Regions from separate parts of the Serratia sp. KH_031 genome, predicted to be linked through region 3. Evidence: predicted binding sites of a transcription regulator. Region 3 holds the regulator's gene; each other region holds the start of a gene.
The links. The regulator PurR, encoded in region 3, represses purine synthesis genes. The targets are predictions, from matches to a motif close to CANGCAAACGTTTGCNTG.
Positions count from the first base shown of each region.

Region 1: the regulator PurR is predicted to act here: its motif matches at 1,818-1,835, upstream of serA (phosphoglycerate dehydrogenase).
Region 2: the regulator PurR is predicted to act here: its motif matches at 1,520-1,537, upstream of gcvT (glycine cleavage system aminomethyltransferase GcvT).
Region 4: the regulator PurR is predicted to act here: its motif matches at 1,405-1,422, upstream of guaB (IMP dehydrogenase).

Region 1 is NZ_CM174496.1:1,029,041-1,032,209, forward strand. Features, by position in the region: gene AC3ISQ_RS04475 (LysR family transcriptional regulator ArgP) at 1-784, opposite strand, end outside; gene rpiA (ribose-5-phosphate isomerase RpiA) at 967-1,629, shown strand; gene serA (phosphoglycerate dehydrogenase) at 1,917-3,155, shown strand.
Region 2 is NZ_CM174496.1:1,043,286-1,046,454, forward strand. Features, by position in the region: gene ubiI (FAD-dependent 2-octaprenylphenol hydroxylase) at 1-1,173, shown strand, start outside; gene gcvT (glycine cleavage system aminomethyltransferase GcvT) at 1,589-2,686, shown strand; gene gcvH (glycine cleavage system protein GcvH) at 2,718-3,104, shown strand.
Region 3 is NZ_CM174496.1:2,287,233-2,290,401, reverse strand. Features, by position in the region: gene sodB (superoxide dismutase [Fe]) at 148-726, shown strand; gene cydH (cytochrome bd-I oxidase subunit CydH) at 789-878, opposite strand; gene purR (HTH-type transcriptional repressor PurR) at 1,204-2,229, shown strand; gene punR (DNA-binding transcriptional activator PunR) at 2,226-3,167, opposite strand.
Region 4 is NZ_CM174496.1:1,476,086-1,479,254, reverse strand. Features, by position in the region: gene guaB (IMP dehydrogenase) at 1-1,343, opposite strand, end outside; gene xseA (exodeoxyribonuclease VII large subunit) at 1,514-2,890, shown strand; gene AC3ISQ_RS06540 (glycoside hydrolase family 31 protein) at 2,898-3,169, opposite strand, start outside.

The DNA.
Region 1 (3,169 bases), 1.3 Mb from region 3:
ACAAGCCCGGAGTCAGATCGATCAATTCTCCAGACGCCAACTCTTTTTCAATCTGCAAATGTGGGATCATACAGCAGGTAGTGCCTTGGCGTGCCAGTTGTACGAAGGCTTCTGATGAGTTGACGATATGGCATGGCACGCTACCCGGCGACAGATCGAAGTTTTGTTGCAAGAACGCCTGATGCATATCATCAAGATGATCGAACGCCACCGCAGGCGCTTTCAGCAAGGCTGAACGAGTGACGCCATTGGGAAAATAACGATCGGCGAATTCTTTTGAAGAAACAAATAGATAATCAAGTGCACCCAGTTGATCGACCAAACAACTCGGGAGTGGCTGCGGCTGAATACTCACCGCGCCGACCACTTCACCCCGACGAAGACTCTCTTGGGTGCGGGTTTCGTCTTCGACCTGCATATTCAAGCGGATGGGCGAATCTGCCAGCACGGTTTTGAGCGCCGGAAGTAGCCAGGTTGCCAGACTGTCTGCGTTGACCGCCAGCGACAGCAGCAGTGGACTATCGCCGCCGCTATCATTGCCCAGCCACTCTTCTTCCAACAATTCCACCTGATGCAATAACGCCAATAATTTTTGCCCTTGCTCGGTAGGGCGTGGTGGTACGGTGCGCACCAGCAACGGCTGACCGAACAGATTTTCCAACTGTTTGATACGCTGGGATACCGCCGATTGAGTGATGCAAAGTTTTTGTGCCGCGCGTTCAAAGCCACGTTCACGGATCACCGCGTCCAGCGCTTGTAGCGTTCGATAGTCTGGGCGTTTCATCGGAAGGTTATCCCTTAAAGTAAATTGATTTCGGCACTATGCCACAGTTATGCCATAGTTTTTCTGTTTATTAGTGCATTAGCTCGCAGTTTGTCGAGTAGAAATGTGATCCGGTTTGAGTGAAAAGCGGCGAGATACCCTATAATACGCACACGTTTTCGTACATAGGTAATGAGCAAATCATGACGCAGGATGAACTGAAAAAAGCAGTAGGCTGGGAAGCTTTGAAATACGTTAAACCCGGCACTATCGTGGGAGTAGGTACCGGTTCTACCGCCGCGCACTTTATTGATGCGCTGGGTTCAATCAAGGAGCAGATCGAAGGAGCCGTTTCTAGCTCTGATGCTTCCACCGCCAAGCTGAAAAGTTTGGGCATTCATGTGTTTGACAGCAACGAAGTCGATTCCTTGGATATCTATGTCGACGGGGCTGATGAGATCAATGGCCAGATGCAGATGATCAAAGGCGGTGGCGCTGCATTGACGCGTGAAAAGATCATCGCTGCGATTGCGAAGAAATTTATCTGTATCGTTGATGCCACCAAGCAGGTTGATGTGTTGGGGAAATTCCCGCTGCCGGTAGAAGTGATCCCCATGGCGCGTTCCTATGTGGCGCGTGAACTGGTGAAACTAGGTGGTTTGCCGGAGTATCGTCAGGATGTATTGACCGACAACGGGAACGTGATTTTGGATGTGCATAACCTGAGCATTCTGGATGCCATCGCATTGGAAAACAAAATTAACGGTATCGCGGGTGTGGTAACTGTAGGTCTGTTTGCCAACCGTGGCGCGGACGTCGCCTTGGTGGGGACGCCGGACGGCGTGAAGACCGTCGAGCTGAAATAAGCCTTATCTGCGGATCGGGAAAGCCGATCCGCAAATTTTTTGTCGTAAAATAGTTTTAATTCAAACCTGCAAATTTGGTGACATATGTCACATTCCTTCAGTGACCTAAGCTAAGCTCCTGCCGAACTCTTCCCCAATGGCATTTTCTACCAAAAAACCTTGTTGTCACTGAGCCTTGTGCTAACGGGTAGGCAATCGTTTGTATTGCCGGGCGCGTTATTTTTGTTATGTTGGGGTGTGCTGTGTTGCAACAGTCGCTTCTGAAGTCTGAACATAGGGTTGGGGAAATGGCAAAAGTATCATTGGAGAAAGACAGGATTAAGTTCCTGTTAGTGGAAGGGGTTCATCAGAGCACGGTAGATAACTTACGTGCCGCCGGATATAACAATATCGAATACCACAAAGGTGCATTAGACACCGAAGAGCTTAAAGCATCGATTCGTGATGCGCACTTCATCGGCATCCGATCACGCACGCATCTGAGCGAAGAGGTTTTCGCCGCCGCAGAGAAATTGGTGGCGGTGGGTTGTTTCTGTATCGGCACCAACCAAGTTGATCTGAAAGCCGCCACCAAACGCGGTATTCCAGTTTTTAATGCGCCATTCTCCAATACCCGATCCGTCGCTGAAATGGTGCTGGGCGAGCTGTTGCTGATGCTGCGCGGTATTCCTGCCGCTAACGCTAAAGCACACCGTGGTGTGTGGCATAAATTAGCGGTGGGTTCCTATGAAGCCCGTGGCAAAAAACTGGGGATTATCGGTTACGGCCACATCGGGACTCAGTTGGGTATTTTGGCGGAAGGCTTGGGTATGAAAGTCTTCTTCTACGATATCGAAAACAAACTGCCGCTGGGTAACGCACAGCAAGTGCGTCATCTCTCTGATCTGCTCAATATGAGCGATGTAATCACGTTGCATGTGCCGGAAACGCTGTCCACCAAGAACATGATGGGTAAGGAAGAACTGGCGCTGATGAAGCCAGGTGCGATTCTGATCAACGCCTCACGCGGCACGGTGGTTGATATTCCTGCGTTGTGTGAATCTTTGGCTAGTCATCATCTGGCCGGTGCGGCGATCGACGTGTTCCCAGAAGAACCTGCGACCAACAGCGATCCGTTCAATTCACCGCTGTGTGAGTTCGATAACGTGCTGCTGACGCCGCATATTGGGGGGTCGACTCAGGAAGCGCAGGAGAATATCGGTGATGAAGTGGCCGGTAAATTGGCGAAATATTCGGATAATGGTTCAACGTTGTCAGCGGTTAACTTCCCAGAAGTGTCGTTGCCTGCGCATGGTTTGAACGCCAATCGTCTGATGCATATTCACCAAAACCGTCCAGGTGTCTTGACGCAGATTAACCAGATCTTCGCCGAAGAAGGGGTGAACATCGCAGCTCAGTATCTGCAAACCGGCCCTGAAATTGGTTATGTGGTGATCGACATCGAAGCTGAAGCCGAACGCGCCGATGCTGCGTTGCAACGGATGAAGGCTATCGAAGGGACTATCCGCGCTCGCTTACTGCTTTAATCGTTTTACCTAAA
Region 2 (3,169 bases), 1.2 Mb from region 3:
GGCGGTATGGTAGGGCTAGCGGTGGCCTGTGGCTTGCAGGGCAGTGGTCTACGGATTGCGGTGCTTGAACAACAGCAACCTGATTTAACACCGCCGACGGAATCACTGGCGCTACGTGTTTCCGCCATCAACGCGGCTAGTGAGCGCTTGTTGCAACATATCGGCGTGTGGGATGCCATCCTTAACCTACGCGCCAGCGCTTATAACGCGATGGAAGTGTGGGATCGCGATAGCTTCGGCAAGATTGCTTTCCGTGGTGACGAAGTCGGTTTTAGCCACCTCGGGCACATCATTGAAAATCATTTAATCCAACAAGCGTTATGGCAAAAGGCTGCCACGTTGACCGATGTCACGCTGATCACTCCGGCTGCACTGAAACAGGTCGCTTGGGGTGAGAACGATGCTTTTATCACCTTGGATGATGGCCGCATGTTGAGCGCTCGCTTGGTGATTGGTGCCGATGGTGCGAACTCTTGGCTGCGTCAGCATGCGGATATTCCGCTGACCTTCTGGGATTACCGCCATAGCGCGCTAGTCGCCACCATCCGTACCGACGAGCCACATTTAGCCACGGCGCGCCAAGTATTCCACGGCGATGGTATTTTGGCCTTCCTACCGTTTAGCGATCCGCATTTGAGTTCTATTGTTTGGTCGGTCGCTCCGCAAGAAGCTGAGCGCTTACAGCAATTGCCTGTAGAACAGTTTAACCGTGAACTGGCGATGACCTTCGATATGCGCCTCGGTCATTGCCAGCTTGAAAGTGATCGACTGACTTTCCCATTAACCGGGCGTTATGCGCGTAGTTTTGCTGCTCACCGTTTGGCATTAGTCGGCGATGCGGCGCACACCGTGCATCCGTTAGCAGGGCAGGGCGTGAATTTGGGCTTTATGGATGCCGCTGAACTGATTGCCGAACTGCGTCGTCTGCAACAGCAGGGCAAGGACATCGGTCAACACCTCTATTTGCGTCGCTATGAACGTCGCCGTAAACACGGTGCGGCAGTGATGCTGGCGAGTATGCAGGGCTTTCGTGAACTGTTTGCTGGCAACCATCCGGCGAAGAAACTACTGCGCGACGTGGGTTTACGTTTGGCGGATAACCTGCCTGGCGTGAAGCCTAAATTAGTCCGTCAGGCGATGGGGCTGAATGATTTGCCCGATTGGTTAGCTTAATTCTTTTGCCTTCCGTCATCCGGCGGAAGGCATCGTTCTCACTCTCCTTTAACTCCCCCCCCCTTTTTAACTCCCCCTTCATTTGAGAAATTCTAATTTCGCATTGGTTTTTGCATTACTTTTTCTAATTTCATAACCGGTTATCAAAAATCGAAATCCCGCCAATGGCAGTCTGTTTGTTATATAACGTCGGAGTTTTGTGAGTTTAATTGTTGGTTTTGTGCCTTCCAGCTCAGTTTTCTAGTGAAAAACTCTGCAAACTAATGCGGAATTTTGCTGCCCTGATGCGCTTCTGAACCTATTTTATCTTATGGTTAATGTGGTCGTTCAGTGATAACTTCGGGGAAAGGGTATCGTTTGCGTCGCGACGGTTCCAGTACGTTTCGGCGCTCTGTCTATTGGAAAGAGGGTAAAAATGGCGAAGCAAACCCCACTGTACGACCAGCACGTGGCGTGCGGTGCGCGCATGGTAGATTTTCATGGTTGGATGATGCCTCTGCATTATGGCTCTCAACTTGATGAGCACCACATCGTGCGTCAGGATGCCGGCATGTTTGATGTCTCTCACATGACCATCGTCGATCTGCACGGTGCCCGTACCCGTGAATTCCTACGTTATCTGTTGGCGAATGATGTCGCCAAACTCACCCAGCCGGGTAAAGCGCTGTACAGCGGCATGTTGAATGCCTCCGGCGGCGTTATCGACGATTTGATCGTTTATTTCTTCACTGAAGATTTCTTCCGCTTGGTGGTTAACTCCGCCACACGCGACAAAGATTTAGCTTGGATCGAACAACATGCCGCGCCATACGGTATCCAATTGACTGTGCGTGATGATCTGGCACTGATTGCGGTGCAAGGCCCACAGGCTAAAGAGCGCGCAGCAACACTGTTTACCGCAGAACAAAAGCAAGCTGTAGAAGGCATGAAGCCGTTCTTTGGTGTGCAAGCAGGCGAGCTGTTTATCGCTACTACCGGTTATACCGGTGAAGCCGGTTATGAAATCGCGTTGCCGAAAGAGCAGGCAGTGGACTTCTGGCAAAAACTGTTAGCGGCAGGCGTAAAACCGGCTGGACTGGGCGCGCGCGATACGCTGCGTCTGGAAGCGGGGATGAACCTGTACGGTCAGGAAATGGACGAAGGGATTTCCCCGCTGGCGGCCAATATGGGCTGGACCATCGCGTGGGAGCCACAGGATCGTCAATTTATTGGCCGTGACGTCTTGGAGCAGCAGCGTGAACAAGGCACCGAACAACTGGTCGGCTTGATCATGACGGAAAAAGGCGTATTACGTAATGAGCTGCCGGTGCGTTTCACCGATGCAGCGGGTCAAACGCATGAAGGGATCATCACCAGTGGTTCTTTCTCGCCGACCTTAGGTTTTAGTATTGCCTTAGCTCGCGTGCCCTCTGGTATTGGTGAGCAGGCCATCGTACAAATCCGTAACCGTGAAATGCCGGTTAAGGTCACCAAACCTGGGTTTGTGCGTAACGGTAAATCATTAGTTAATTGATTCTTATTCTTTATTTTAAGGAGTTTTGGTGATGAGCAATGTGCCAGCAGAGTTGAAATACGCATCGTCCCACGAGTGGGTTCGTGACGCAGGTAATGGCGAATACGTGGTTGGCATTACCGAACACGCGCAGGAGTTGCTGGGCGATATGGTGTTTGTCGATCTGCCAGAGGTTGGGCGTAAAGTGGCTGGGGGTGAAGAGTGCGCTGTTGCTGAATCAGTCAAAGCCGCTTCTGATATCTATGCACCCATCAGCGGTGAGATCATAGCCGTGAACGCTGAACTGGAAGGTTCTCCAGAACTGGTCAACAGCGAGCCATATGGCGAAGGTTGGTTGTTCCGCATCAAGGCTTCCGATGCTGCTGAATTGGCTGACCTGCTGGATGATAAAGCTTACGCGGCTTCTATCGACGAGTAATCTGTATTACGCCCCAGTTCTGGGGCGTTCTTGTTCTATCCCGTACCATGCATGAACTCAGGAAT
Region 3 (3,169 bases):
CGCCCTTTTTAAACCTTTTTTTCACCCAGAAAGTTGTTAAAATTAATATCCATAAAAATATTATAACAATTCTGTTTTCCTGCCTGTCGCCAACTTGGCGATAAGCCACTGGAACAATAGCGCTGTATATAAATAAAGGAGAAAGCAATGTCGTTTGAATTACCTGCATTACCGTATGCGAAAGACGCTCTCGCACCACACATTTCCGCAGAAACTCTAGAGTATCACTATGGCAAGCACCACAACGCCTACGTGGTGAACCTGAACAATCTGGTGAAAGGTAGCGAGTTCGAAGGCAAATCACTGGAAGAGATCATCAAAACCTCTACCGGTGGTGTGTTCAATAACGCAGCACAAGTTTGGAACCACACGTTCTACTGGCACTGCTTGGCACCAAACGCAGGCGGTGAACCTACTGGCGCAGTCGCAGATGCGATCAACAAATCTTTCGGTTCTTTCGCAGAATTCAAAGAGGCGTTTACCAAATCTGCCATCGGTAACTTCGGTGCGGGCTGGACTTGGTTGGTGAAAAAAGCCGACGGCTCACTGGCGATCGTCAACACCTCTAACGCGGCAACCCCGCTGACGGGTGAAGACAAAGCGCTGTTGACTGTGGATGTGTGGGAACACGCTTACTATATCGACTACCGCAATGCGCGCCCTACCTACCTGGATCACTTCTGGGCATTGGTAAACTGGAAGTTTGTAGCAGAAAATCTGGCGTAAATCGCGGGAAAATGATCGGGCGCAGCCAATTGAGTGCTGCGCCTTTTTATTGCTGGTATGAATTAATGCATCACGGCAGTAAAAGCGAAAGCAATGATCATCGCCAATGCACACACGGTAGTGATCAACGACATTTTCAGATCGGTATCCATTAAAAGCTCCTCATCGAATTAGCGATAAGCTGCGTAGAATCCACAGCATTTATACGTCGAAGTATTTTCCCACAGTTCGCGGGTAAAATCTTGTGATCATTTCTCGACTTATAATATGGATTACCTCTTCCACTTTTGCTCAATTTGCGACAGAATTCGCAGTTCACAACTGCGTACCGGCAAATATGTCCCTCCCAGTCAAGCGATTCGCGACTTCAACACTAAAAACTTAGTTTTCGCTGTTCTGGAGAAGGTTTTACGTAGGCAAACGATTAACAACCAATTTACATGCTGCATGCAAGTAGATTTAGGAGTCACTTTCTACATGGCAACGATCAAAGATGTGGCCAAACGCGCGGGCGTTTCCACCACCACCGTTTCGCACGTTATCAATAAGACCCGTTTCGTCGCCGAAGATACCAAAACTGCCGTTTGGGCCGCGATTAAAGATCTGCACTATTCACCGAGCGCGGTCGCACGTAGCCTGAAGGTTAACCACACTAAATCGATCGGTTTGCTGGCAACCTCCAGCGAAGCTCCTTACTTTGCCGAAGTGATCGAAGCGGTTGAAAATAGCTGCTACAGCAAAGGCTATACGCTGATCCTGTGTAACTCCCACAACAACCTCGACAAACAGCGGGCTTATTTAGCAATGCTGGCACAAAAGCGGGTTGATGGTCTGTTGGTGATGTGTTCGGAATATCCCGATCAACTGCTCGGCATGCTGGAGGATTATCGCAATATCCCAATGGTGGTGATGGACTGGGGCGCGGCGCGCGGCGATTTCACCGATACCATTATTGATAACGCCTTTGCCGGTGGTTACTTGGCCGGTCGTTATTTGATCGAACGTGGTCATCGCGACATTGGCGCAATTCCCGGCCAATTATCCCGTAACACTGGCGGTGGCCGTCATCAGGGCTTTTTAAAGGCGCTGCAAGAAGCCCATATTGAAGTGCGGGACGAATGGATTGTTCAGGGTGACTTCGAACCGGAGTCTGGTTACAAAGCCATGCACCAAATTTTATCGCAAAAACATCGCCCAACCGCGGTATTCTGCGGCGGTGACATTATGGCGATGGGCGCGATTTGTGCCGCCGATGAGTTGGGTTTGCGCGTACCACAAGATATTTCGGTGATCGGGTATGACAACGTGCGCAATGCGCGCTACTTCACCCCAGCGCTGACGACAATTCATCAGCCCAAAGAACGTCTGGGTGAAATGGCCTTTACTATGTTGCTGGATCGCATTATCAGCAAACGTGAAGAATCACAGGTGATCGAAGTCCATCCTAAGTTGGTCGAGCGTCGTTCAGTGACCGACGGCCCATTTATCGATTACCGCCGTTAATTGTTAGGTTGGGGGAGCATCTCCCCCGGCTCCCGTTCATTAAACCACTCCTGATTTAACGTCTCGCTATCTCCCAAATACTCCAACAACCATTCCATCGCCGGTGATTGAGCATTCTGCTGCCAAGTCAGACAGCACAAACTCGGAGGAAAAGGTTGACCCAGTTGCAACGCCACCAGCTCACCACTTTGTACCAACGGCAGAACCAAATGAGCCGGAACCATCCCCACACACAAACCACCACGTAGACAATCTATCGCCGATGACCAATCAGGGACAATCAAACGTCGCTGGTTATCTAACGTCCAAGTCACGCGTTTTGGCAGATTGCGCGACGTGTCTTCCAGTACTAATGCCGGGTAAGGCCGCAATTGGTTGTCATGCAATTCCCCTGCTATCGCGGCCAATGGATGTTGCGGGCTCGCCACACACAACCAATTCATAAATCCCATATCGCGGAAGGCAAAACCGCCACCAACCGGCACGGCTCGGGTCGCGCCAATCGCCATTTCCGCTCGCCCATCGACCAACGCATCCCAAACACCGTTAAACACTTCGGGCTGAATTAACAGCTCCACATCAGGAAACTGGCGATAAAAATCCACTACCAGTTGACGGCTGCGTTGTGGTTTAACGATGATATCTACCGCTATTTTCAATTGACCACGCCAACCGTTCGCCACTTGTTGACACTGTCGACGTGTTTCGAGCATTTTTTTGATAACAGCACGTGATTCCTGGATGAATAGCGCGCCAGCAGGCGTCAATTCAACGTCTCGATGGCGTCGCTCAAACAACGGAACGGCCAACCATTGTTCCAATTGGCGTACCGTATAGCTGACTGCGGAAGGTACACGATGTAATTCCTGCGCAGCGGCACTAAAGCTACCGGTTCGCGCTACGGCATCAACAACATCTAGCGAGTATTCGGACCACATAA
Region 4 (3,169 bases), 810 kb from region 3:
CCACAACCGGTTAAGCCCATGCAGGAACGCAGGCCACCCATTTGTTGGTGCACAATCGCTTTCAGCATGCCTTTGTAAGCGACGCGGCCTTCGATACCTTCCGGCACCAGTTTGTCGGCGGCGTTATCGGTCTGGAAGTAACGGTCAGAAGAGCCTTTGGACATCGCGCCCAGTGAGCCCATGCCGCGGTAAGACTTGAATGAACGGCCTTGATACAGTTCGATCTCGCCCGGTGACTCTTCGGTTCCTGCCAGCATTGAGCCGACCATCACGCAAGATGCCCCCGCAGCGATGGCTTTAGCGATGTCGCCAGAGAAGCGGATACCGCCATCGGCGATAACCGGAACCCCCGTCCCTTCCAGCGCTTCTACCGCATCAGCGATAGCAGTGATCTGTGGTACGCCCACGCCGGTAACGATACGAGTGGTACAGATAGAACCAGGGCCGATACCCACTTTCACCGCGCTCACACCAGCTTCCACCAGCGCTTTAGCACCAGCGCCAGTCGCGACGTTACCGCCAACGATTTGCAGGTCTGGGTATTTAGCACGAGTCGCGCGAATACGTTGCAGTACACCTTCGGAATGGCCGTGCGAGGAGTCGATCAGCAATACGTCAACGCCAGCGGCAACCAGCGCGTCGATACGCTCTTCGTTACCCGCACCCGCACCAACCGCAGCACCGACGCGCAGGCGGCCGTGTTCGTCTTTACAGGCGTTCGGTTTACGTTCGGCTTTTTGGAAATCTTTAACGGTGATCATGCCCAGCAGATGGAAACTGTCGTCCACCACCAGCGCTTTTTCTACGCGTTTTTCGTGCATTTTTTGCAGCACGACTTCACGCGCTTCGCCTTCTTTCACCGTTACCAAGCGATCCTTCGGCGTCATTACCGCAGTCACGGGTTGGTTCAGGTCGGTCACGAAACGCACGTCACGACCAGTGATGATCCCAACCAACTCGTTGTCTTCGGTCACTACCGGGTAACCGGCGAAACCGTTGCGAACGGTCAGTTCTTTCACTTCTTGCAAGGTGGTTGATGGGGTCACGGCTTGTGGATCGGTCACCACGCCGCTTTCGTGTTTCTTCACGCGGCGGACTTCTTCAGCCTGACGCTCGATGGACATATTTTTGTGGATGAAGCCCAGACCGCCTTCCTGTGCCAAGGCAATAGCCAAGCCAGATTCGGTTACGGTGTCCATAGCTGCGGACAGCATAGGGATGTTCAGGCGGATAGTTTTGGTCAGTTGAGTACCGAGTTCTGCGGTGTTAGGCAGTACTGTGGAATGAGCTGGAACCAGGAGGACGTCGTCAAACGTTAGAGCTTCTTTCGCGATACGTAGCATGGGCAATATCTCACCAGAGTGGGCTGTGAAAAAGATAAAATATTGCCGCGGCATTATACAGAGCGTAATCGGTTGCCTCCAGCACTTTCTCACAAAAACTCTTGATTACCTTTTTTAGCCATGTACTATCGACCGATTAAGTGCTTGTTTTGAAATTTGATCTGGGTCACATGTCGCTACCTTCCTCTCCGCCAATTTTTACCGTAAGCCGCCTAAATCAGACGGTTCGACAACTGTTGGAAATGGAAATGGGGCAGATTTGGCTCTCCGCCGAGATCTCCAACTTCTCCCAACCCTCTTCCGGCCATTGGTATTTCACGCTGAAAGACGATCGTGCGCAGGTTCGTTGCGCGATGTTCCGCAACAGCAACCGTCGCACCACTTTCCGCCCGCAAAATGGCCAGCAGGTGTTGGTTCGCGCCAGCATCACGCTGTATGAACCGCGCGGTGACTACCAACTGATTGCCGAAAGCATGCAACCCGCCGGCGATGGCCTGTTGCAACAGCAGTTCGAGCAACTCAAGCAAAAACTCACCGCGGAAGGTTTGTTCGATCAGCAATTCAAGCAAGCGCTACCTAGCCCGGCTAAACGCGTTGGGGTGATTACCTCCGCCAGTGGTGCCGCTCTGCACGATATTTTGCAGGTGCTGCAACGACGCGATCCTTCGCTGCCAATTGTGATTTACCCAACGTCGGTACAAGGTACGGAAGCGCCGTTGCAGATCGTTCGCGCTATCGAAACCGCCAATAAACGTGACGAATGTGATGTGTTGATTGTCGGACGCGGCGGTGGCTCGTTAGAAGATCTGTGGAGCTTTAACGACGAGCGTGTCGCCAGAGCCATCTTCGCCAGCCATATCCCAATCGTCAGCGCCGTCGGCCATGAAACCGACGTCACTATTGCCGACTTTGTTGCCGATCTGCGTGCGCCAACCCCTTCTGCCGCCGCCGAGCTGGTCAGCCGTAATCAGTTGGAATTGCTGCGTCAGTTGCAATCGCAACAGCAGCGGTTGGAAATGGCGATGGATTACTATTTGGCGCAGCGTCAGCAGCAGTTCAGCCGCATCAATCACCGTTTGCAGCAGCAACACCCGCATTTACGTTTGGCGCGTCAGCAGACGCTGTTGCTCAAACTGCAACGCCGATTAGAAGACGGGATGCAACACCAGTTGCGCCAATCGGCTCGCCGTAGTGAACGCGCACAACAACGTTTGGCACAGATGCAGCCACAAGGCCGCATTCACCGCTATCAACAACGCATTCAGCAGCAAGAATACCGTCTACAACAGGCGCTAGATCGTCAGCTCAACGGTTATCGTCAACGCTTTGGCGTAGCCTGTAGTCAGTTGGAAGCCGTTAGCCCATTAGCAACCTTGGCGCGCGGTTATAGCGTGACACAAACCCCACGCGGTGAATTGCTGAAAACCACCCAACAAGCGCAGATCGGCGAAATGCTGAAAACCCGCTTGCAGGATGGTTGGGTAGAGAGTGAAGTGAAAACCATCACCAAAGAGAAAAAGCCGCGCAAGAAACGCGCGGCGGAATAATTAACGCTTATTTTCGAACAAATTGACTGCGACACTCACCGTTAACCCACAGCTCACGCGTCTCTCCTGCTGGTAGACTGATTTCCAACGTACTCCAAGCCGGTTGGAAATGCCCTTCGGTGGTGATAGTCAGCTCAATGCGCGCATTGTCGCTGACCATATCCCAACGTAGCCACAGCGCGTTACCCTGCTGCCAGCCGTGGCTTTCGCCATCGTCTTCAAACAGCAAACCAGAACTCTGACCACAGCCTTTGATTGGGAACAGTTTCAGCTCACGGC